DNA from 3 places in the Nocardioides sp. NPDC059952 genome. Region 3 is predicted to be linked to each of the others. Evidence: riboswitches for the same ligand, from Rfam matches in the RefSeq annotation. Region 3 holds a riboswitch; each other region holds the start of a gene.

Region 1 (7,389 bases), on a different contig from region 3:
CCCGGTCGGAAGTACGTTGACGAGCCCTCGCAGCGGCGAGCCCGAGGGCCCCGCGGGGACGAAGCCACCGTCCAGCGCGTGCAGGATCGCGGACAGCTCGTCGGTCGTCCCGTTCAGCCGCGGCACCACCTGCTCGGCGGCGAAGACGAGCACCTGCTGCACGGCCGGGTCGTCGTGGAGGGTGCCGGCGACCGCCGGGTCCCAGCCGGCCGCGTCCATCCGCTCCACCAGGCCGCGAGCCTGTGTCTCGATCTCGTCGACAGCGCGGGTGTCGGCGCCCTCCTTGAGCCCGAGCGCCGCCCGCAGGCCGGCCACGGCACCGCCGACACCGCCCCAGACCTGCGAGGCGCGCAGGATCGAGAGCACCAGGTTGACCCGCGCCTCACCCGCCGGCGCGGCACCGAGCACATGCAGCCCGTCGCGGATCTGGGCGTCCTTGATCTCGCAGAGCCAGCCGTCGATGTGGAGCATGAAGTCGTCGAAGTCGTCGTCCTCGGGCCGCTCCTCCATGCCGAGGTCGCGGTGGAGCTCGGCGGCCTTCATCAGCTGCCAGATCTCGCCACGGATGGCGGGCAGCTTGGCGGGGTCCATGGAGGAGATCCGGTCGTACTCCTCCATCAGCGACTCCAGCCGCGCGATGTCGCCGTAGGACTCCGCGCGTGCCATCGGCGGCACCAGGTGGTCGATGATCGTGGCGTGCGCACGGCGCTTGGCCTGGGCGCCCTCGCCGGGGTCGTTGACCAGGAACGGGTAGATCAGCGGCATGTTGCCGATGGCCGCGTCCGGGCCGCAGGACGCCGAGAGCGCGGCGTTCTTGCCGGGCAGCCACTCCATCGAGCCGTGCTTGCCGAGATGGACGACGGCGTCGGCGCGGAAGCCGTTCTCCAGCCAGCGGTAGGCGCCCAGGTAGTGGTGCGACGGAGGAAGGTCCGGGTCGTGGTAGATCGCCACCGGGTTCTCGCCGAACCCGCGCGGCGGCTGGATCAGGATGACGATGTTGCCCGCCTGGAGGGTGGCCAGGACGAGCTCGCCGTCGTCGTTGACGAACAGGTTGCCCGGCGTCGGCCCCCAGGTCTCGACCATCTGTTCGCGCAGGTCAGCTGGGAGATCGGCGGTCCACTCGTCGTATTCGGACTTCGAGATCCGGACGTGGGCGTCGGTCAGCTGCGCGTTGGTCAGCCACTCCTCGTCCTGACCGCCCGCGGCGATCAGCGCGTGGATCAGCGCATCGCCGGCAGCGGTGTCGTCAACCCCGTCGAGGAGTCGTACGACCTCGTTGTCGGTCCCCAGGTCATAGCCCTCCTCGCGGAGGCGACGGAGCATCCGGATCGCGGAGACCGGGGTGTCGAGGCCGACCGCGTTGCCGATGCGGGCGTGCTTGGTCGGGTAGGCGGAGAGGACGAGCGCCAGGCGCTTCTCGGCGTTGGGGGTGTGCCGCAGCCGGGCGTGGTTGACCGCGATCCTGGCCACTCGCGCCGTGCGCTCGGGGTCGGCGACGTAGTGGGGGAGACCCTGCTCGTCGAGCTCCTTGAACGAGAACGGCGCGGTGATGATCCGCCCGTCGAACTCGGGGATCGCGATCTGGTTGGCCGAGTCGAGGGGCGTGACGCCGTCGTCGGAGGCCTCCCACTCCGCGCGCGAGCTGGTCAGGCACAGGCCCTGCAGCACCGGGATGTCGAGCGCCGCCATCCGCTCCACGTCCCAGGCCTCGTCCTCGCCGCCGGCGCTCGCCGAGGCGGGGACCGAGCCGCCGGCCGCGAGCACGGTCACGATCAGCGCGTCCAGGGTGCCGAGCGCCTCATAGAGGTCGTCGGGGGCAGAACGGAGCGAGCCCGCGAAGACGGGTACGCCGGTGGCCGCTCCGGTCGCGTCGATGGCATCGGCCAGCGCATGTGCGAACGCGGTGTTCCCGCTGGTCTCGTGGGCGCGGTAGTAGAGCACCCCGATCCGGGGGAGTTGTGAAGCTGAGAGTGACCCATGGGCCACGCTGGGGTTCACAACCCGCTCCGCGAACCCCCAGGCGGGCACCTCCGCCGGCGGCTCGAACCCGAACCCGGTCAGCAGCACCGTGTCGGAGAGGAACGCGTGCAGCTGGGCGAGGTTCGTCGGTCCGCCCTCGGCGAGATAGCGGTGTGCCTCCGCGGCGACACCCATCGGGACCGTGGAGTGCTCCATCAGCTCGGCGCTCGGCTGCTGCTCGCCGCCGAGGACGACCACCGGGGTGCCGCGCTCCTTGACCGCCCTCAGCCCGTCCCACAGGTCGGTCGGCGAGCCGAGGAGCCGGAACACGACCAGATCGGCCCCGGCGACGACGGCCTCGAGGTCGGTCGCCCGCGACGGGTTGGCCCAGGCGTAGTCGGCGCCGCTGGCACGAGCCGAGAGCAGGTCGGTGTCCGAGGTGGACAGAAGGGCGATGCGTACGCGTGCAGGGTCGGCCATGCCGGGTCCTCCTAGGGGTTCTCGCCCCGTCGATCGGTCGGATAGCCCGCGGCCAGTGTCTGGCTGTGTCACTGCCCGATCCTGGGAGTGACATCACAGTGGCGGAACCGCCCCGGACTCTCACCGGGTTCCTGCGCCACGAGCGTGCTCGCAGCCTACCTCCTGGGCTGCTGCGTCCTCGGGCCGGTAGCGTCGGTGGCGGAAGTTCGTTCGCGGAGAACAGTGAGCATGTCTTCGACTGATCCGCCCGGGTCGGTGATCGGGGCCTGGACGTGCCGCACGACGCCGGCCGGGTCCAGGAGAAGGGAGACCCTCTTGAGCCGGTCAGCGCCGCCGGCACGGAAGACCGGCAGCCGGTAGGCGCCTGCGGCAACCCCGTCGGCGTCCGAGGCGAGGTCGTACGGCAGGTCGGCATGTTCCGCGAACGCGGCCAGCTGGTCGGGGCGCTGGGTGCTCACCCCGACCACGCGGGCGCCGAGCGTCGTGAAGTCGGAGTAGAGCTCGGCGTAGGTCTGGCACTCCAGCGTGCAGCCGCGGGTCCCCGGGATATCGCCCCAGCCCGGGGGGTAGCCGTGGCTCTTCGGCGCATAGGCACCGGGGAAGAAGAAGACGACGGTCCAGGTGTCCTCGCCGGTCATGTGGAGGCGGGTATCGCGGTGCGAGGTGATCTCGACGTCCGGCGGCGTCGTGCCCAGCAGGTCCTCGAGGCGGCGCTCCTCGTCCGGTCCGGCGGTCGCGGTCAGGCTGCCGTCGCCCATGACGTACCGCGTTCCCCACTCCTGGAGAGCGACCAGGACGGGTAGTAGCCCGCGGCCGCGCCCGGTCAGCTGGTAGTCGTAGCGCAGCGGGCGGTCGGTGTAGGCGTGCTTGGCGAGGACGTCGTCGGCGACGAGCGAGTTGAGCCGCTCTGTGAGCGCGCGGCGGCTGAGCCCGAGCTCACGGACCAGGCCGTCGAACCGGGTCACCCCGGCGGCGCACTCGCGCACGATCAGCAGGCTCTGCCAGTCGCCGATGACGCCGAGCGCCTGCGCGATCCCGCAGTCGGCGTCGGTGAGGTCATCGCGGCGCATCGGCGTCTCCTTGGTCGGTCGGGCAATTCGGGTGGCGGCCTCGACGCATACATGGTTGCATATAGTTCCAATTTGGAACTCACTCGGAAGGGCTTGGATGGAAGAGGTACGCCGCGTGGCGCGGTCATTCTGGCTTTACTGGTCCGCCGGCACCTTGAGCGGCGTAGGGACCGCGGTCACTGCCGTCGCATTGCCGCTGACCGCGGTGACGGTGCTGGGGGCGAGCGCGTTCGAGATGGGGCTGCTCGCGGCGGCCGGGTATCTCTCCTGGATCCTCATCGGCCTGCCCGCGGGTGCGATCGTGCAGCGACTCCCGTTGCGCCGCGTACAGGTGCTCGCGGATCTCGCGCGCGCCGCCGCGATCCTCAGTGTTCCGTTGGTGTGGTGGGCAGGTGGCCTCACGCTGGTTCAGTTGCTGGTCGTCGCACTCGCGGTCAACTTCGCCGAGGTGCTCTTCTTCGCCGCGAATACGACGTTCCTGCCGAGCGTGGTCCCGAAAGAGCAGCTGACCAGCCGGAACAGCCTCATCTCCGGCACTCACGCCGCGACCCAGCTGGGTGGGCCGTCGCTCGGCGGTGTGCTTGTCCAGGTGATCGGCGCCGTCCCCGCGCTGTTCGTCGATGCCCTCTCGTACCTCGGCTCGGCGATCCTGCTGCAACGGCTTCCCGAGCGTCGTCAGCCCCAGGGCGACACCTCGGAGTCGATCGCATCGATGGTGGCCGAGGGCTGGCGGTTCGTGACCCGGCACCCGGTGATGGCGCCGGCCACGTGGTGGGCCTGTGTGGTCAACTTCGTATGCGGCGTTCAGCTCGCGTTGTTCGCCTACTACCTGGTCCACGAGCTCGACACCCCGCCCGGTCTCGTCGGCATCCTGCTCGCCTCCGAGGGCGTCGGCTCGCTGGTCTTCGCCGCGATCACACCCTGGCTGGTTCGTCGATTCGGCTCCGCCAGGGTGCTGATGTTCGAGGGCCTGCTCGGTGCGATCGGGGCGGCGGTGATCCCGCTCGGCAGCGGCTGGGTCGGCTGGGTCTGCTTCGCTGCCGGAAACCTGCTCTTCGCCGGCAGCGTCGTGCCAGGCAGCGTGGTCACCCGGACCTACCGGCAGGTCGCCAGCCCGCCGGAGCTGCTCTCACGCGTGATGGCGACCGTGCGGTTCGTGTCGTGGGGAGTCATTCCGGTCGGCAGCCTCGTGGCCGGCCTGAGCGCGGAGCTGATCGGTCCCCGTCTCACGCTCCTCGGATCCGCTGCGGTGCTCCTGCTCGGACCAGTCGTTCTCTGGAAGAGCCCGATCCGGACGCTGCGCAACCTCGAGGACTTCGAGGAACCGGGAGCGAAGGTCGGCCTGTCCACCGCTGACAGGTGAGGTCCTATCTGCTCTGCTCGGACACCAGCCAGGCCTCGCGGGTGATCTCGTACTCGACCTCGCCGTCGGCGTGCCCGGCGAGCGGTTCCTCGAAGGACTCGTGGAAGGCGCGTACGAAGCTCATCCCGACCGACACCATGGTCGCGCGCGAGGCGTCGTTGACGGCCATGGTCTGCGCGATCACCCGGTCGACGCCGAGGTCCTCGAACCCGTGACGGAGCAGCTCGAGCGAGCCTTCCTTCGCGTAGCCCTTGCGCCAGTGGCGCTGCGGAAGCCGGTAGCCCAGCTCGGCGGCATCGGTGCGCGGCGGGCTGTCGGGCGGCTCGAACATGTAGAGCCCGACGGCCTCACCGGCCGAATGACCGATCCACTTGCCCTGCCCCTCCGTCTCCTTCGCCACTCGGATCCACCGGTGCATCCGCTCCTCGGTCTCCGCAGGCGTGAGCGCGCGGGTGAACAGGTGGCGCAGCACCACCGGGTCCGAGTTGAGGTCGACCAGGAACGGCAGGTGCTCTTCGCTCAGTGGGACCAGGTCGAGGCGCTCGGTGCGCAGACGGGCTTGCGGCATGGGCCAGACGTTAGTCAGGACGTACGCCGGTGGCACCTGGTTTCCCCGTCGCTGCCAGGTGGCGCAGGGCGCGGTGGGCGGCGTGGTAGCCGCACATGCCGTGGACACCGGCACCGGGCGGGGTGGCGGCGGAGCAGAGGAACATCCCGGGGATGCCGGTGTCGTAGCCGGCGAGGGTGGGGCGGACGATGAGCTGGCGAAGGGTGTTGGCGCCGGTGGAGATGTCGCCCCCGACGTAGTTGAGGTTGTACGCCGCGTAGTCGGCCGGTGCGGTGACGTGCGTCGCCACGATCTGGTCGCGGAAGCCGGGGGCGAAGCGCTCGATCTGGGCCAGCACCGCGTCGGTCGCGTCGCCGTCGAAGGCGTGCGGGACCTGGGCGTAGGCCCAGACCGGGTTGAGGCCGTCGGCCGAGCGCGACGGGTCGGCGACGTACTGCTGCCCCACCAGCACGAACGGTCGCTCCGGCATCCGGCCGGCAGCGATCGCCTGCTCGCTCGATGCCACCTCCGCGATCGTCCCGCCGAGGTGCACGGTGCCCGCGCGCCCGACCTGCGGGTCGCGCCAGGGGATCCCGCCGCGTACTGCCAGATCGAGCTTGTACGCCGCGGGTCCGAGCTGCCACCGCCGCATGGCCCGTCGTGGGCGCTGCGGCAGAGCGTCCCCGACGATGTCGGCGAAGCCGCCGGGGCTGGTGTCGAAGAGGGTGACGTCCGCCTCGGGCAGGTCGGCGCGGCTGCGGACCGTGACCCCTGTGACGACGGTGCCGCCCAGCTCTTCGAGGAGCCTCGCCATGGCGAGGGTGATCGAGTGCGAGCCGCCCTCGGCGACCGGCCACCCGTGCCGGTGCCCGCTGACCACGAGCATCGTGCCCACCGCCGAGGTGCCAGGCCGGTCGAGTGGCTGGAACGCGTGCGCGGCGCAGCCCGCGAAGAGCGCCCTCGCCTTCTCCTCCCGGAACGCTCGCGCGAGCACGGTCGCCGGCGGGGCGGCCCGGAGCCCGAAGCCGGCCATCCGGAACGGCCTCCTCGGCAGGCGCAGCAGCGGAGCGAGAATCTGGTCGGTGATCGAGTCGAAGTCGCGTACGACGGGGCCGAAGACCTGCTCCCAGCGCCGCCCGTCGGCGCCGAGCCCGGCAGCCGTCGTCTCGACCGAACGGTGCAGCAGCGCGGCCTCGCCCTCATCGAGCGGATGGGCGAGCTCGATCTCGGGAAAGCGCCAGGTCAGGCCGTACCTCTCCAGCTTCAGTTCGCGGAAGAGCGGCGAGGCCACCCCGAGCGGGTGGATCGCCGAGCAGATGTCGTGGCGCAGCCCGGGCAGGGTCAGCTCGGCGGTGCGCGTACCGCCGCCTATGGTCTCCGCGGCCTCGAGGACAGTCACCCTCACTCCCCGCTGCGCGAGCACGATCGCAGCCGCCAGGCCGTTGGGTCCGGCGCCTACGACGGTCGCGGAACGTGGCTTCATGGCCACGTTCTTACGCTGGTCGAGCCGCGAGCGCCAGCGAGCGTGTCGAGACCAACACGGTCCGCTCGGCGCTGGATAGGACTGTGTTGGCCTCGACACGCCGCCGTTCGTTCCTCACGACGACGGCTCGACCAGCGGGACGGTCATTCGTTCAGGACCCGGTTGGCGACGGCAAAGGCAGTGTTGGCCGCTGGCACCCCGACGTAGATCGAGGTCTGCAGGAGCACCTCGATGATCTCCTCGCGGGTCAGCCCGTTGGTGAGCGCGGCGCGGAGGTGGAACTCGAGCTCCTCGAAATGGCGCCCGGCGACCAGGGCAGTGAGGACGCCGATCGAGCGGTCCCGGCGGGCGAGGCCGGGGCGGGTCCAGATCGTGCCCCAGGCATAGCGCGTGATCAGGTCCTGGTAGTCGCGGTTGACGTCGGTGATCGCGGCGGTGGCCCGGTCGACGTGGTCGTCGCCGAGCACCTGACGGCGTACGTTCATCC
Region 2 (7,389 bases), on a different contig from region 3:
GGTGAGACTGCTCAGCTCGGTGATGTCGAGCTCGGGCTCGATCCCGGACTCGGGCGCGAGCCCGAAGTGCTCGACCGAGCGGCGGACCCACTCGGCGGCGTCGATGTTGATCGGACCGGAGACCCACATCGCGTACGGCAGGTTCACGAACCGCTGCTCCTTGACCGCGGTCAGGTCGCGCGAGGCCGGGTGGGCCTGGAGGACCTTGACCTTCTCCTCGTAGGACTGGCCGGGGTAGTCCACGAAGTAGATGACGTCCGGGTCCGCGGCGGCGAGACGCTCCCAGCCGACCTCGGTCCAGGTGTCCTCCACGTCGGCGGTCGCGTTGGTCACCCCGGCGGTGTCGAAGATGGCCTGCGGAGCGCCGAAGGAGCCGGAGGTGAAGATCGCGTCGATGCCGGAGTCGAAGAGGAACGCGGTCGGCGCCTTCGCAAGGCTAGGCGCGCTCTCCAGGGCCTCGCGGCGCTCGTCGATGTCGGCCGCGACCTTCTTCGCCTCCGAGCCGTGGCCGGTCAGCTCACCGATGTTGAGCAGGTCGGTACGCAGCGCCGTCCAGGCCTCCATCGTGCCGCGGTCGCCGTCCTCCTGCCGGCAGGACTCACTGAGCAGGTAGGTCTCGATGCCGTGCTCCTCCACGGTCTCGGGCACCAGGTTGCGTGACTCGCTGAAGCCGTAGTTCCAGCCCGCGAACATCAGCTGCGGCTCGAGCGCCAGGACGGTCTCCAGGGTCGGCTGTTCGTCCCCGACGACCTTCAGCTCCCCGACCCGGTCCTTCGGGTAGGCCAGCTCGAGCAGCTCCTGGTCCCGGGCGATGCCGGTGACCGCGACGAGGTTCTCCCGGGCACCGACGGCCAGGGCGATGGAGATGATCCCGCCGTCGTACGCGTAGAGCTCGGTGACCGGCTCGTCGACGGTCACCTTCTCGCCACAGTTCTCGACGGTGATCGCGCCGTCGTTCTCCTGGGCCGCGGTGCCGACGCTGGTCTTCTCCGCCGCACCGCAGGAGGTGAGGATCGTCGAGCCGAGTGCCAGCGCGGCCAGGCAGGCGAGGCCGCCGCGACGTACGGGGATGGTCGGGAGAGAGGTCATGCCGAGTGGTCCTTCCGGGGGTGGATGAGCAGATGGGGCTGGTCCAGGTGCGGGTGGGGCACCTGGACGGAGCCGACGCCGAAGTGGAGATCGACGCGGATGGTGTCGAGCACCTCGGCCGGCGGCCCGTGGGCGACGACGGTCGCCGGGCCGCTGTCGGGATCGCTGCCCCGCGGCCGGCCGAGAACCGCCAGCTGGTCGAAGGAACGCAGCGCCAGGTCGAGGTCGTGGATCGTCGCGACCAGGGTCTCGGCCCGGTCGGCGACCGTCCGCAGCAGCCGCAGCTGCCAGGCGACGTCGAGATGGTTCGTGGGCTCGTCCAGGAGCATCACCGGGCTCTCCTGGGCGAGGCCGCGGGCGAGCACCGCCCGGCGCCGCTCGCCGCCGGAGAGGCGGTCGCAGGGGTCGTCGATACGGTCGGCCAGGCCGACGGCATCGAGCGCGGCCCGGACGATCTCGCGCTCCTGCCGTCCGCCTCGCGACCACGGCCGGGTGCGCGGCACCCGGCCCAGCGCCACCATCTCGCCGACGAGCAGCTCGGCCGAGGCGACCTCCTCCTGGGGGACGTACGCAAGCCGGCGGGCGCGTTCGCGCGAGCCGATCCGGGAGATCTCCTGGAGCCGACCGGAGTCGTCGGCGAGCTGGGCCTGCCCCGTGCTCGGCCGCAGTACGCCGGCCAGGATGCGCAGCAGCGTCGACTTCCCCACCCCGTTCACGCCCACGATCCCGAGGCTGGTCCCCGCAGGTACGTCGAGGTCGACATCGCGCAGCACCTCACGCTCGCCCAAACGGGCCCCGACCCCGCGCAGCCGCAGCACCGGCCCCGCGCCGCCGCGCCCACTCATCGAGCACCGCCGAACCGGTAGCGGCTCCGGCCCATCAGCAGCAGGAAGAGCGGTGCACCGACGACGCCGGTGACCACCCCCAGCGGGATCTCCTGCGGTCGGGCCACCATCCGCGCGAGCACGTCGACCCACAGCAGGAAGAGCCCGCCGCCCAGCGCCGCGACCGGGAGCACCACCCGGTGCCGGGCCCCGACGAGCAGCCTGGCGGCGTGCGGCACGATCAGGCCGACGAACCCGATCCCGCCGCTCACCGCGACCAGCACCCCGACCAGCACCGAGAGGCCGACGAACAGGGTGCCGCGCAGCGCCGCGACGTTGACGCCGAGCGCTGCCGCGGTCTCCGGCCCGGCGGCGAGCGCGTCCAGCCACCGGTGCAGCGCCAGCATCCCGGCGGCAAGCACGAGACCGACGACCGCAGGCACCCACAGCTTCTCCCAGCTGGCGCCGCCGACGCTGCCGAGCATCCAGAACATCACCGAGTTCGCGGCCCGCGGGTCGTCGCTGGCGAAGACCAGGAAGGAGGCGATCGCGGAGAGCCCCGAGGAGAGCACCACCCCGGAGAGCACCAGCCGGATCGGGGTCAGTCCGCCCTGCGCGGTCGCCACCAGCCAGACCAGCAGCGCTGCCCCGATCGCCCCGAGCAGGGCACCGGTCGAGACCGCGTAGATCCCGAAGCCGACCAGGGCGCCGGTGGTGATCGCCGCCGTCGCCCCCACGGCTGCACCGGAGCTGATGCCGAGCAGGAACGGGTCGGCCAGCGGGTTGCGTACCAGGGTCTGCATGCCGGCGCCGGCGACGGCCAGCCCGGCGCCCACGACGAGCGCCATCAGCGCGCGCGGCAGCCGCAGCTCCCACACGATCACGTCCCATCTCCCGGTGGCCTCCCCCTCGAGCCGGTCGGTGACCGTGGCGACGACCTCGGTCAGCGGGATGTGCTCGGAGCCGAACGCCAGGGACGCCACCACGCTCAGCGCCGAGGCGAGCAGCAACCCGGCCACCAGCGGTAGGAACGGGACGCGTCGCCTCCCGGCACGAGCACGGGCGCGATCACGGGCACGGTCTTCCACGGCGGTCGGCCTCTCAGGTCCTCTGGACCCTGGTCGCGAGGGCCGTGACGTACATCTGAGCCGACAGGTTTTCGGACTCGGGTTCACCCGGCGAGGCCGCCTTCCCAGGGACTCGTCCCCAGTGGCTTCTCAGCATCGCCGTCGCCCTCACCGCTGCGCGCCAGTCCCGGATTCACACCGGAGTTCCCTGGCATCCGTCAGGATGCGTTCGACTCGGCGCCGAGGCTAGCACGGGTCGTCGAACCGGTGCCGGGGATGTTTCCGACGACACGGCGAAGCACAAGATCTAGGAAGTTGCATTGGTGTAATTCCCGCATATAGTGGTCCTCGCAGCTGGTTCTCCTTCCTCGGCGACGGGGCGGGAGAGGCAAGAGGGAACCCGGTGTGAGTCCGGGACTGCCCCGCAGCGGTGAGTGGGAACGACCGCCGTCACGAAGCACTGGGAGCAAGCCATGCCCCTGGGAAGCGACGGCCACTAGGACCGAGCACGATGACGCCCACGAGTCCGAAGACCTGCCAGTGCCCACCTCATGGTGGGGTCCGCGACCTCGAGGGAAGGTCAGGGGATCGAGCGCGTACGACGCCGTCCTCTCCTGCCCCGGCACGGATGCACGAGACATCCAGCGGGCCGCGGGGCTCGCCTGAACAAGGGGGCATGGGGCTTGATCGACACCGAGGGTCTACCGATCCGCACGGAGAAGTCGGCGTACGTCTTCGACTATCCGATGGCCGAGGACCTGGCCAAGAAGCAGCGGAGCATCTTCTGGACGGCCGAGGAGATCCCGGTCGAGAACGACAAGCAGGACTTCCTGGTCAACATGACCGACGCCGAGCAGGCCGCGGTCAAGACGACGCTGAAGCTGTTCACCATCTACGAGCTGATCCTCGGCGGCGAGGTGTGGGGCGACCGGCTCTTCCACTCCTTCCCGCGGCCTGAGGTCCAGATGATGACCAACGCCTTCTCGTTCGCCGAGCTGAACATGCACGCGCCGTTCTACGCCAAGCTCAACAAGACCCTGATGATCGACACCGAGGAGTTCTACGACTCCTACAAGAACGACCCGGTGCTGGCCGAGCGGATCGCCTTCGTGTGGGACGCGATCGCCGACGAGGACCTGCTCTACGCGCTGAGCGTCTTCACGCTGATGGAGAACTGCGTCCTCTACTCCAACTTCGCCTTCCTCAAGCACTTCCAGTCCGGCGGGAAGAACCTGCTGCAGAACGTGATCAGCGGCATCAACTTCTCCGCCCGCGACGAGAACCTGCACGCCACCGGCGGCGCCTGGCTGTTCAACACCACCCTGGACGAGTACGCCGCCACCGTCCCGGCCGACAAGTTCGAGGCCGAGCGCTCCGACCTGTTCGAGCGCGTCCGCGGCGTCGCCGAGCACCTCTACGCCCACGAGGCCCGGATCGTCGAGATGCTCTTCGCCCACGGGCCCATCACCGGCATCGACCAGGCCGACCTGGAGGCCTTCGTGAAGTCCCGGGTCGACATGACGCTGGAGAACATGCGGATGGAGCCGCTGTTCAGGGTCGAGGACAACCCGATCGCCGAGTGGTTCTACAGCGGCATCAACGGCACCCAGTTCCACGACTTCTTCCAGGTCACCGGCAACGAATACAACCGCAACATCGGCGAGACGGAGTTCAGCTTCTAATGAGTAACAGCCTGATGAGTGACAACAGCTGGGAAGCACTCTCTGCCGAGCGCAAGGCGCTGCAGGCTTCGGGCACCGTGCCCGCCTTCATGACCACCGCGGGCTACGCGATGTTCAAGGCCAAGTACACCGTGGCCGACCAGAGCGTCCGGGAGCGCTACGAGACCATCGCGGCCACCGCCGGCGACCTCGCCGACGAGATGTACCCCCGCGAGGACGGCGTCTCCTGGCAGGAGCCGTTCTTCGAGGCGATCTGGAACGGCTGGCTCTCGCCGTCGACGCCGGTGCTCTCCAACCTGGGCACCGACCGCGGCCTGCCGGTCTCGTGCGAGGGCTCCTACGTGGAGGACTCGGTGTGGGGCTTCTACGAGACCCTCAAGGAGGCCGCGATCCTGTCGCAGAACGGGTTCGGCACCTCGGCGTACCTCGGCGACGTCCGGCCCCGGGGCGCGAAGTTCTCAGACAACGGCAAGGCCAACGGCGTGGTCCCGGTCTTCTGCAACTTCGTGGAGATGACCAACCAGATCAGCCAGGGCGCCACCCGGCGCGGCTCCTGGGCGGGCTACCTGCCGGTGGACCACCCGGACTTCTACGAGCTCGCCGACCTGATCTTCCGCGAGCCGGCCAACAAGAACATCGGCTGGATCTTCAGCCAGGCGTTCATCGACCGGATGCTGGCCGGCGACAAGGACGCGCTCGAGCGCTACCAGCGGGTGCTGAAGATCCGGGTGGTGCTCGGCAAGGGCTACATCTGGAAGGTCGACACCGTCAACGCGGCCCAGACCGAGTCCTACAAGGCCAACGGGCTGGAGAACAAGGCCTCCAACCTGTGCTCGGAGATCACCCTCTTCTCCGACGAGGACCACTCCTACACCTGCGTGCTCTCCTCACTGAACCTCTCGACCTATGACGAGTGGAAGGACCAGGACACGGCGTACGTCGCGACCGTCTTCCTGGACGCGGTCGCCGAGGCGTTCCTGCGCAAGGCCCGCACGATCCGTGGTCTGGAGCGGGCCGTGCGCTACACCGAGAAGGCCCGCAGCCTGGGGCTCGGCGTGATGGGCTACCACGACTACCTGCAGAATCAGCGGGTGCCGTTCGAGTCCGACAAGGCGGCGGCGCTCAACAAGGACATCTTCGAGCACATCTCCGCGCGTGCCGACGCCGCGTCGCGGTGGATGGGCGCGGCCGCGGGCATCCCGGAGTGGTGCGTCGGGCGACGCAACTCCCACCTGATGGCGATCGCGCCGACGATGAGCACCGCGGTGATCGTCGGCGGCACCAGCCAGGGCATCGAGCCGTACGTCGCCAACGTCTGGAACCAGACCACCTCGGCCGGTGAGATGCCGCGAGCCAACCAGAACCTCGTCGAGGTGATGAAGGAGCGCGGCGTCTACGACCAGGAGCACATCTCCGACATCATCGACAACGGCGGTTCCGTGCAGCACGTCACCTGGCTCGACGAGCACGAGAAGGACGTCTTCAAGACCGGCTACGAGATCGACCAGGAGATCCTGCTCGCCCGGGCCTCGGACCGCCAGGCCTACATCGATCAGTCGCAGTCGCTGAACCTGTTCTTCCAGGCCGACGCGACACCTCAATACATCAGCAAGATCCACAAGCTCGCGCTGCTCGACCCGAACATCAAGAGCCTGTACTACCTGCGCTCGCGGGCCGGGATCCAGGCCAGCAAGCAGAACCGCACCAACTGACCCAGTTCGACGGAGAGGCATGAGCATGAACGAGAACCCGACCACCGAGGCCACCGACGCCATCGACGACCTGACCTGGGACGACTGGAGCGACGCCGCGGTCTGTGCGATCGAGAACGGCCCGGACTGCGAGGCCTGCGAAGGATGAGCGACCCGGCCCTCGGGCGGCCGACGCTGACCGTATGCCGCGGTTGCTGCTGCGGGTCCGAGCGGAAGTCGCCCGGGGTGGACCACGCGGCCGTGCTCACGACGCTGAACGCGGCGGCCGGGGAGTCGGCGACGGTACGCGTCGCCGACTGCCTCGGCCCGTGTGAGCGCGCCGATGTCGTGGTCGTCGGCCCCTCACCCGAGGGCCGGCAGCGCGGGGCGCGGCCGGTCTGGGTCGCCCGGGCCGGGTCGACCCGGGTCGCTGACGCCCTGGCCGAGTGGACCCGCGCCGGCGGGCCGGGCATCGCCGTTGCTCCGCCCGCGGTCCTGGCGCGGGCCTTCCGTCACGGGCGCTGAACGATGACGGCGTACGCCGCCGCGACCAGGGCCGCGCCGATGCCGACCCTGCGGGCCAGCGTGGTGGCACTGACGACGTCGGCGGGGGCGGCGTCGCGGCCGTCGCCCATCACCGCGCGGTGCTCGATCCGGTTGCCGTAATAGCGGTTCGTACCGCCGAGACGGATGTCGAGGGCGCCGGCGAAGGACGCCTCGACGACGCCGGCGTTCGGGCTCGGGTGCTGCGCGGCGTCGCGGCGCCAGGCCGTCCACGCCTGCTTCGCGCGCGAGGGCGCGGCGGCCAGGGTGAGCAGGCCGGAGAGCCGGGAGCCGGGCAGGTTGAGCAGGTCGTCGAGGCGGGCGCTGGCCCAGCCGAAGTGCTCGTAGCGGTCGTTGTGGTGCCCGACCATCGCGTCCAGGGTGTTGGCGGCTCGGTAGCCGAGCAGGCCGGGTACGCCCGCGACGGCACCCCACACCAGGGGCGCGACCACCGCGTCGGAGGTGTTCTCGGCGACGCTCTCGACGACGGCCC
Region 3 (7,389 bases):
CTTCCCCGACCCGGTCGAGGGAGCAGCGACCACCAGCCGGGGCAGGGTCACCATTCGATGCCCCGCTGGCCCTTCTGGCCGGCGTCCATCGGGTGCTTGATCTTGGTCATCTCGGTGACCAGGTCCGCCACCTCGAGCACGGCGGGGTCGGCATCGCGGCCGGTGATCACGACGTGCTGGCGCCCCGGCCGCTCGGAGAGCACGGAGGCGACCTCGGCGGCGTCGACCCAGCCCCACTTGATCGGGTAGGTGAACTCGTCGAGGACCAGCAGGTCGTACGTCTCCGCGGCCAGGCACCGCTTGATCTCGGCCCAGCCCTCGGCGGCGGCCGCGGCGTGGTCCTCGGCCTCCCCCTGCTTGCGCGACCAGGACCAGCCGGAGCCCATCTTGTGCCAGTCGACCGGCCCACCCTCGCCGGTCTCCTCGTGCAGCTTCCCGAGGCGCTCGAGCACGGTCTGCTCGCCGATGCGCCACTTGGCCGACTTCACGAACTGGAAGACCCCGATCCGCCAGCCCTGGTTCCAGCCGCGCAGCGCGAGCCCGAAGGCGGCGGTCGACTTCCCCTTGCCCGGCCCGGTGTGGACCATCACCAGCGGCCGGTTGCGGCGCTGGCGGGTGGTGAGCCCGTCGTCGGGTACGTTCAGCGGCTGTCCCTTGGGCATCAGGCTGCTCCCTTCCCGCTGGTGGTGTAGCCGTGCACCGCGGAGGTCAGCGCCTCGGCGCTCACCTCGGCGACCGGCACGTGCTCGGCGCCCAGGTGCTCGGCCAACTGGCGGGCCAGCCCGAGCCGCATCGGCCCGCTCTCGGAGTCGATGACGACGGTCGTGACACCCAGGCTGGCGACGTACGCGGCGGCCTGCTGCGATCGCCTGACGGCGTCCTTGCCGTGGGCCTGCGCAGTTTTTTGGGACGAGTTCGCGCGGCCGTCGGTGACGACCACCAGCAACGGCCGCAGATCGGGGTCGCGCAGGTGCTCGCGCTGGAGCACGCGGGCGGCCTCGAGGAGGCCTTCGGCCAGCGGCGTACGTCCTCCGGCGGGGATCTCGTCGAGACGGACCGCCGCGAGGTCGACCGAGCTCGTCGGCGGCAGCACCAGCTCGGCGCCCTCGCCGCGGAACGTGATCATCCCGACCTTGTCGCGGCGCCGGTAGGCGTCCAGCAGCAGCGAGAGGACCGCGGCCTTGACCTGCGCCATCCGCTTGCGCGCGGCCATCGAGCCGGAGGCGTCCACGCAGAAGAGCACCAGGTTGGCCTCGCGGCCCTCGCGAATCGCGGTCCGCAGGTCCTCGGAGCGCAGCTCGACCTTGGCCGAGGTGCGCGAGCGGACCGCCTGCTTGCCTGCTGCCGCCTTGAGCGTCTCGACGAGGTGGAGTGATCCGCGGGTGCTGACGCTGGCGCCGATCCGGCGGCCGCTGCTGCCGATCGCCTTGCTCCGGCCGCCGGTGCGGCCCGTACCCAGGCCGGTCACGGTCAGGAGGCGGGGGCGGTAGGCCGGGGCTGCGGCGGTGACGGACTCGCCTGCGGGAGCGGAGGGAGTCTGTGGCTGGCCGGGTGCGTCATCGGCTGTGTTGGTTTCGACACCGCTCGCTTCGCTCGCGGGCTCAACCGACGGTGGCTGATCGGTCGAGCCGTCCCCATCGCTGGTCGAGCCGCCGGAGCCGCTAGGCGGAGGCGTGTCGAGACCAACAGAATCGTCAGCGCCACCTTCATTCGAGTCCCCGCCCTCCGGCGGCTCGGGCGGCAGCTCGTCGTCGCCGAGGATGCGGTCGAGCAGGTCCTCGTCCAGCCCAGGAGCGTCGAACGGGTTGCGCCGGCGCCGGTGCGGCAAGGCGAGCAGGGCGGCGCGGCGGATGTCGGCGCGGGTGACCTCGGAGCGCCCGGCCCAGGCCGCGTGTGCGACCGCGGTGCGGGCGGTGACGATGTCGGCGCGCAGCCCGTCGACCTCGAACGCCGCGCAGATCTCGGCGATCTTGAGCAGCCCCGGTGCGGTGAGCCGGACCTTCCCGACGAGGGCACGCGCGGTGGAGACCCGAGCAGTCAGGTCGCGCTCGGCGGCCAGATAGCGCTCGACGAACCCGGGCGCGTCCAGGTCGAAGGCCATCCGACGGCGTACGACCTCCGCCCGAAGGGAAGGATCCCGGGGGGCGGCGACCTCGACGGTGAGCCCGAAGCGGTCCAGCAGCTGCGGGCGCAGCTCGCCCTCCTCGGGGTTCATGGTGCCGATCAGTACGAACCGGGCGGCGTGCTCGACCGAGACGCCGTCCCGCTCGACGCTGACCCGGCCCATCGCCGCCGCGTCCAGCAGCAGGTCGACGAGGTGGTCGTGGAGCAGGTTGACCTCGTCGACGTAGAGCAGGCCGCGGTGTGCCCGCGCGAGCAGCCCCGGCTCGAACTCGACCGCGCCGCGCGACAGCGCGCTCTCCAGATGGAGCGAGCCGACGACGCGGTCCTCGGTGGCCCCGACCGGGAGCTCGACCAGCCGCACCGGCCGGCTCTCCACGACGGCGGCGGACCCGAAGGGACCGTCCGGCGACTCCGCGGAGGGGTCGGCGGGGTCGATCGAGAACCTGTCCCCGGCGTAGACCGAGATCGAGGGCAGCACGGCCGCCAGACCGCGTACGGCCGTCGACTTCGCGGTCCCCTTCTCGCCACGGACCAGTACCCCGCCGATCTCCGGGGAGATGGTGGTCAGCACGAGCGCGAGGCCCATGTCGTCGAGGTCGTCCGCCTGGCAGCCGAGGACGGCAGAAAATGGGTAGTGCACCGGCATGAGAGGCTCCCGCTCCCTATCGCGTTGGATGGATGGACGCGAGGCCGGTCTTCGGACTTGTCGAGTCCCCGTGAGGGGGCTCGATTCACCGCAGCGGGCCTGTGCCGGAATCTCACCGGCTTCCCAGATTCTCCCCAGTCGGGGCACCTCGCGCCTGTGCGGTCACTGTAGCGTCTGGCCTCATGATCGTCGTGGTGGGCATCGGTGCCGGAGGTTGGGACGAGATCCCCGTACGTCACCAGCAGCTGATCCGGGAGTCCGCCGTCCTCCTCGGCGGCAAGCGTCATCTCGACCTCGTCCCGGACGTCCCCGGCCAGCGGCGCGAGCCCTGGCCCTCCCCGCTGCGCGAGGGCCTCCCGGCGCTGCTCGACGGCATCGGGGACGCGGTCGCCCTGGCTTCGGGTGACCCGCTGGTCTCTGGCATCGGCACGACGCTGATCACGCTCCTCGGCCGGGAGAACGTACGCATCGAGCCGGCCGTCTCCTCCGTCGCCCTCGCCCGCGCCCGGATGGGCTGGGCGGCCGAGACGTGCGTGGTCGTCAGCCTCGTCGGCCGCGACGTGTCGCTGGTCGCGCGCGAGCTCGCTCCCGGCCGCCGGATCCTGGCCCTCTCCGCCGACGAGGCGACCCCCGCCTCGGTCGCGATCCTCCTGGCCAAAGCCGGTTTCGGGGCCTCCACCATGACCGTGCTGGGAGAGCTGGGAGCGGACACGGAGAGCGCCCGGACCGCGACCGCCTCGACCTGGACGGGCGAGTCACCCCGGCTCAACATCGTGGCGATCGAGTGCGCCGGGGCATCCCTCTACGGCTGGTCCACCGGCCTCCCCGACGAAGCCTTCGAGAACGACGGCCAGCTGACCAAGCGGGACCTGCGGGCCTCGGCCCTGGCCCGCCTGGCGCCGGCTCCTGGGGAGCACCTGTGGGACGTGGGTGCCGGTGCCGGCTCGGTCGGGATCGAGTGGATGCGGGCGCATCCGACCTGCACCACGACCGCGATCGAAGGCAGCTCCGAGCGGGCGGCCAGGATCGCCCGCAACGCCGCCCGGCTCGGGGTTCCGGGACTGAGCGTGGTCGAGGGCCGTGCACCCGATGCCCTGGCCGGCCTCCCTGCCCCGGATGCGATCTTCATCGGCGGCGGCGCGACCCGCCCCGGCGTGCTCGACACCTGCCTCGCCGCCCTGCGCCCCGGCGGGCGCCTGGTGGTCCACGGCGTCACCCTGGAGACCGAGCAGCTCCTGGCGCGACAGCACGCCGAGCTGGGCGGCGAGCTGACCCGGATCTCGGTGGAGTCCGTCGACGCGATCGGCACCTTCCGCGGCTGGGCACCCCAGCGCACGGTCGTGCATTGGTCCTACAGCGCGCGTCAGCACTCGCGAGGTGTCGATCCGGTCAGTGGCCCGGAGATACTGACGGACTAGCCGAACTTCTCCTCGTGGACCACCGTCGAGAGCGGCGAGCGGTGGCGCCAGCCGAAGCGCTCCAGGTCGGGGACGTCGGGGAGGTCGGCGACGGGCCCGACGCAGAGCCAGGCGACGGGACGTACGCCCTCGGGCATGCCGACCAGGTCCCGCAGGAACTCCTCACGGTAGAAGCTGACCCAGCCGACGCCGAGTCCTTCGGCTGTGGCCGCGAGCCAGAGGTTCTGGATGGCGCAGACGACTGAGTAGAGGCCGGCGTCGGCGATGGCGTGGCGGCCGAGGACGTTGGGGCCGCCGCGGGTCGGGTCGTAGCCGACCACGATGCCCAGCCCGGACTCGCGGATGCCCTCGATCTTGATCCGGGAGAAGGTCTCGGCCCGCTCGCCGGCCAGGGTCGCGGCGAAGGTGTCGCGCTCGGTCGCGACGTGGGCGTGGAAGCGCTCGAGGCGGTCGGCGTCGCGTACGAGCACGAAGTCCCAGGGCTGCGACATGCCGACGCTCGGGGCGGCGTGGGCTGCGGAGAGGAGCCGCTCCAGAACGTCCGGAGCGACCGGCTCGCCGGTGAACTCCGCGCGCGTGTCCCGGCGGCGGTTGATGGCGTCGTAGAGGTCCATCAGGCACGCGCCTCCAGGTTTCGCGGGCGGGCCGCGTCGTAGAGGAACGACTCGCCCCCGTCGCGGGCCAGCGCGGGCCCGGCGAGGATCACAGCGGCCTGTCGCAGGCCGGCCTCCTCGACGGCGTCGCCGATCGTGGAGACCGTCCCGCGCAGGACCAGCTCGTCGGGCTGGCTGGCACGGTAGACGACCACGACCGGGCACTCGGGGCCGTAGTAGGGCAACAGCTCGGCCATCAGCTCGCGGGTGCGCCGGATCGCGAGGTGGAGCACGAGCGTGGCGCCGGTCGCGGCGTACGCGGCCAGGGACTCCCCCTCCGGCATGGCCGTCGACCGGGCCTGGGTCCGGGTGAGGACGACCGACTGCGCCACCAGCGGGACGGTCAGCTCCCGTCCCACGAGCGCTGCTGCCGCCGCGTAGGCGGGCACGCCCGGCGTGACGTCCCAGGGCACCCCGGCGGCATCGAGCCGCCGGGTCTGCTCCGCGACCGCCGAGTAGACCGACGGGTCGCCGGAGACGAGGCGTACGACCTGCTTGCCGCCCCGATGGGCGGCGACGATCTCGCCGACGATCTGGTCCAGATCGAGCTTCTGGGTGTCGACCAGCACGGCCGCGGGGCTGCAGTGTCCCAGCACCTCAGGGTCGAGGTAGGTGCCGGGATAGAGCACCACGTCGGCGGCCGCGAGCATCCTCGTCGCGCGCACGGTGAGCAGGTCAGCGGCGCCTGGACCGGCGCCGACGAAGTGGACGGCCTGCTGGCCGGTCACCGCACGTACCTCGGCGTCCAGACCTGCCCGGCCTCGGTGACCCGGGTCGAGCTCGCGCCTACGATGACCAGGCACTTCATGTCGATCGAGGCCGGATCCAGCTCGCCGAGAGTGGTCACGGTCAGCGACTCCTCGGCCCGCCCGACGTCGCGCCCGACTACGACCACGGTGTCCGGCTTGCGCTGCTCGAGGAGTACGTCGCGAGCCAGCCCGATCTGCTCGGTGCGCGAGCGCGAGGCCGGGTTGTAGATGGCCAGCACGAGGTCGGCGGCCGCGACCGCGCGCAGCCGGTCCTCGACGACGGACCACGGCTTGAGCCGGTCGGAGAGGGACATCACCGCGAAGTCGGCCCCGACCGGGGCGCCCGCCCGCGCGGCCACCGCCTGGACGGCGCTGACCCCGGGCAGCACCCGGACGCGTACGCCGGCGTAGGCCGGATCCTCGGCAGCCTCGAACACGGCTGACGCCATCCCGAAGACACCGGCGTCACCGCCAGAGACCACGGCGACCCGCTCCCCCGCGACCGCCAGGTCCAGCGCGTGCCGGGCCCGGTCGACCTCGACGGTGTTGCCCGACGCATGCCGCCGCAGGCCTTCGCGTTGCGGCACCCGGTTGACGTACGGCGCGTAGCCGACGACATGGCCGACCTCGGCCAGCGCCGAGCTGGCCTCGGGGGTCAGCCAGCCGTCGGGGCCCGGCCCGAGCCCGACGACCAGGACCTCCCCGCCGGTCGAGCCCGTCGAGACGCCCCCGCGCGCCGCCTCGACAGGCTCGACCGCGGGTAGCTCTTGCCGCAGCCGCGCCGCGGCAGGTGCGGGAGCCGTGTCTCCCGGCACCACGATGAGGGAGAAGTACGGCACGGAGGACGGGTCGACGTCGGCCACCGGAAGCCAGCGCTCCTCGGGCTGCGAGGCACGCTCGACGTACCAGGCACCCTCGAGCCGCCCGGCAGCCGCGAGCGCGGAACGAACCGCGGGGAAGGTCCGGCCGAGCTTCATGATGATCGCCGCCTCGGTGTCGGCCAGTCGACGGGCGAGCTCGGGCTCGGGCAGCGTTCCCGGCAGGACCGTGAGCACGTCGGTCTGGCGCACCAGCGGGGTGGAGACCGCGGCGGTGGCGGCTGCGAAGGCAGGGATCCCGGGGACCACAGAGGTCTGGTAGATCTCCTTGAACCGGTCGTGGAGATACATCGAGGAGCCGTAGAAGAGCGGGTCGCCCTCGGCGAGCAGGACGACGTCGCGGCCGGCGTCGAGGTGAGCGGAGAGCCGGACCGCGCAGGACTCGTAGAACTCGGCCATCGCCCCGACATAGCCGCCCGGGTGCGAGGTGGTCCCGGTGGTGACCGGGTAGCGCAGCTCCTCCTCGATCGCCTCCGCTGGGATCAGGGACGACGCGATCCGGCGGGCGTGGGACTGCTTGCGCACCCCGGCGTGGTAGGCGACCACGGATGCCGCGCCGACGATCCGGGCGGCCTTGAGGGTGATCAGCTCGGGGTCGCCCGGGCCGATCCCGACGACGGTGAAGCTCCCACGGATCGGAGTGCTCATTCCTGCTCCTGGGCGAGTGCGTTGAGGGCGGAGGAGGTCATCGCGGAGCCGCCACGGCGACCCCGGACGGTGACGAAGGGGATGTCGATCCCGTGATCGGCGGCGAACGAGGCGAGCGCCTCCTTGGACTCGGCCGCGCCGATGAAGCCGACCGGACAGCCGACGATCGCGGCCGGCCGCGGGCCGCCGTCGAGGATCATCTCGAGCAGATGGAAGAGCGCCGTCGGGGCGTTGCCGATGGCGACCACCGCACCCTCGAGGTAGGGCTCCCAC

What was found. A riboswitch is a leader RNA that binds a small molecule or an ion and turns the genes downstream of it on or off. The one in region 3 is predicted to bind cobalamin.
Region 1: another riboswitch for cobalamin. It lies ahead of cobN (cobaltochelatase subunit CobN); the one in region 3 lies ahead of ACFV9G_RS21325 (VWA domain-containing protein).
Region 2: another riboswitch for cobalamin. It lies ahead of ACFV9G_RS24330 (FecCD family ABC transporter permease); the one in region 3 lies ahead of ACFV9G_RS21325 (VWA domain-containing protein).

The regions. Positions count from the first base shown of each region.
Region 1 covers NZ_JBHWLY010000072.1:15,178-22,566, forward strand. The annotation lists gene cobN (cobaltochelatase subunit CobN) at 1-2,439, opposite strand, end outside; cobalamin riboswitch at 2,472-2,617, opposite strand; gene ACFV9G_RS24380 (winged helix-turn-helix transcriptional regulator) at 2,595-3,509, opposite strand; gene ACFV9G_RS24385 (MFS transporter) at 3,625-4,872, shown strand; gene ACFV9G_RS24390 (GNAT family N-acetyltransferase) at 4,877-5,440, opposite strand; gene ACFV9G_RS24395 (phytoene desaturase family protein) at 5,451-6,902, opposite strand; gene ACFV9G_RS24400 (alpha/beta fold hydrolase) at 7,046-7,389, opposite strand, start outside.
Region 2 covers NZ_JBHWLY010000072.1:1,569-8,957, reverse strand. The annotation lists gene ACFV9G_RS24340 (ABC transporter substrate-binding protein) at 1-1,089, opposite strand, end outside; gene ACFV9G_RS24335 (ABC transporter ATP-binding protein) at 1,086-1,934, opposite strand; gene ACFV9G_RS24330 (FecCD family ABC transporter permease) at 1,931-2,935, opposite strand; cobalamin riboswitch at 3,046-3,234, opposite strand; cobalamin riboswitch at 3,319-3,537, shown strand; gene ACFV9G_RS24325 (ribonucleotide-diphosphate reductase subunit beta) at 3,664-4,662, shown strand; gene ACFV9G_RS24320 (ribonucleotide reductase N-terminal alpha domain-containing protein) at 4,677-6,374, shown strand; gene ACFV9G_RS24315 (hypothetical protein) at 6,394-6,522, shown strand; gene ACFV9G_RS24310 ((2Fe-2S) ferredoxin domain-containing protein) at 6,519-6,878, shown strand; gene ACFV9G_RS24305 (cobalamin biosynthesis protein) at 6,866-7,389, opposite strand, start outside.
Region 3 covers NZ_JBHWLY010000054.1:1,534-8,922, forward strand. The annotation lists partial or broken gene ACFV9G_RS21315 (cobyrinate a,c-diamide synthase) at 1-54, opposite strand, end outside; gene cobO (cob(I)yrinic acid a,c-diamide adenosyltransferase) at 48-662, opposite strand; gene ACFV9G_RS21325 (VWA domain-containing protein) at 662-2,770, opposite strand; cobalamin riboswitch at 2,795-2,936, opposite strand; gene cbiE (precorrin-6y C5,15-methyltransferase (decarboxylating) subunit CbiE) at 2,953-4,188, shown strand; gene bluB (5,6-dimethylbenzimidazole synthase) at 4,185-4,802, opposite strand; gene cobM (precorrin-4 C(11)-methyltransferase) at 4,802-5,569, opposite strand; gene cobJ (precorrin-3B C(17)-methyltransferase) at 5,566-7,116, opposite strand; gene ACFV9G_RS21350 (precorrin-8X methylmutase) at 7,113-7,389, opposite strand, start outside.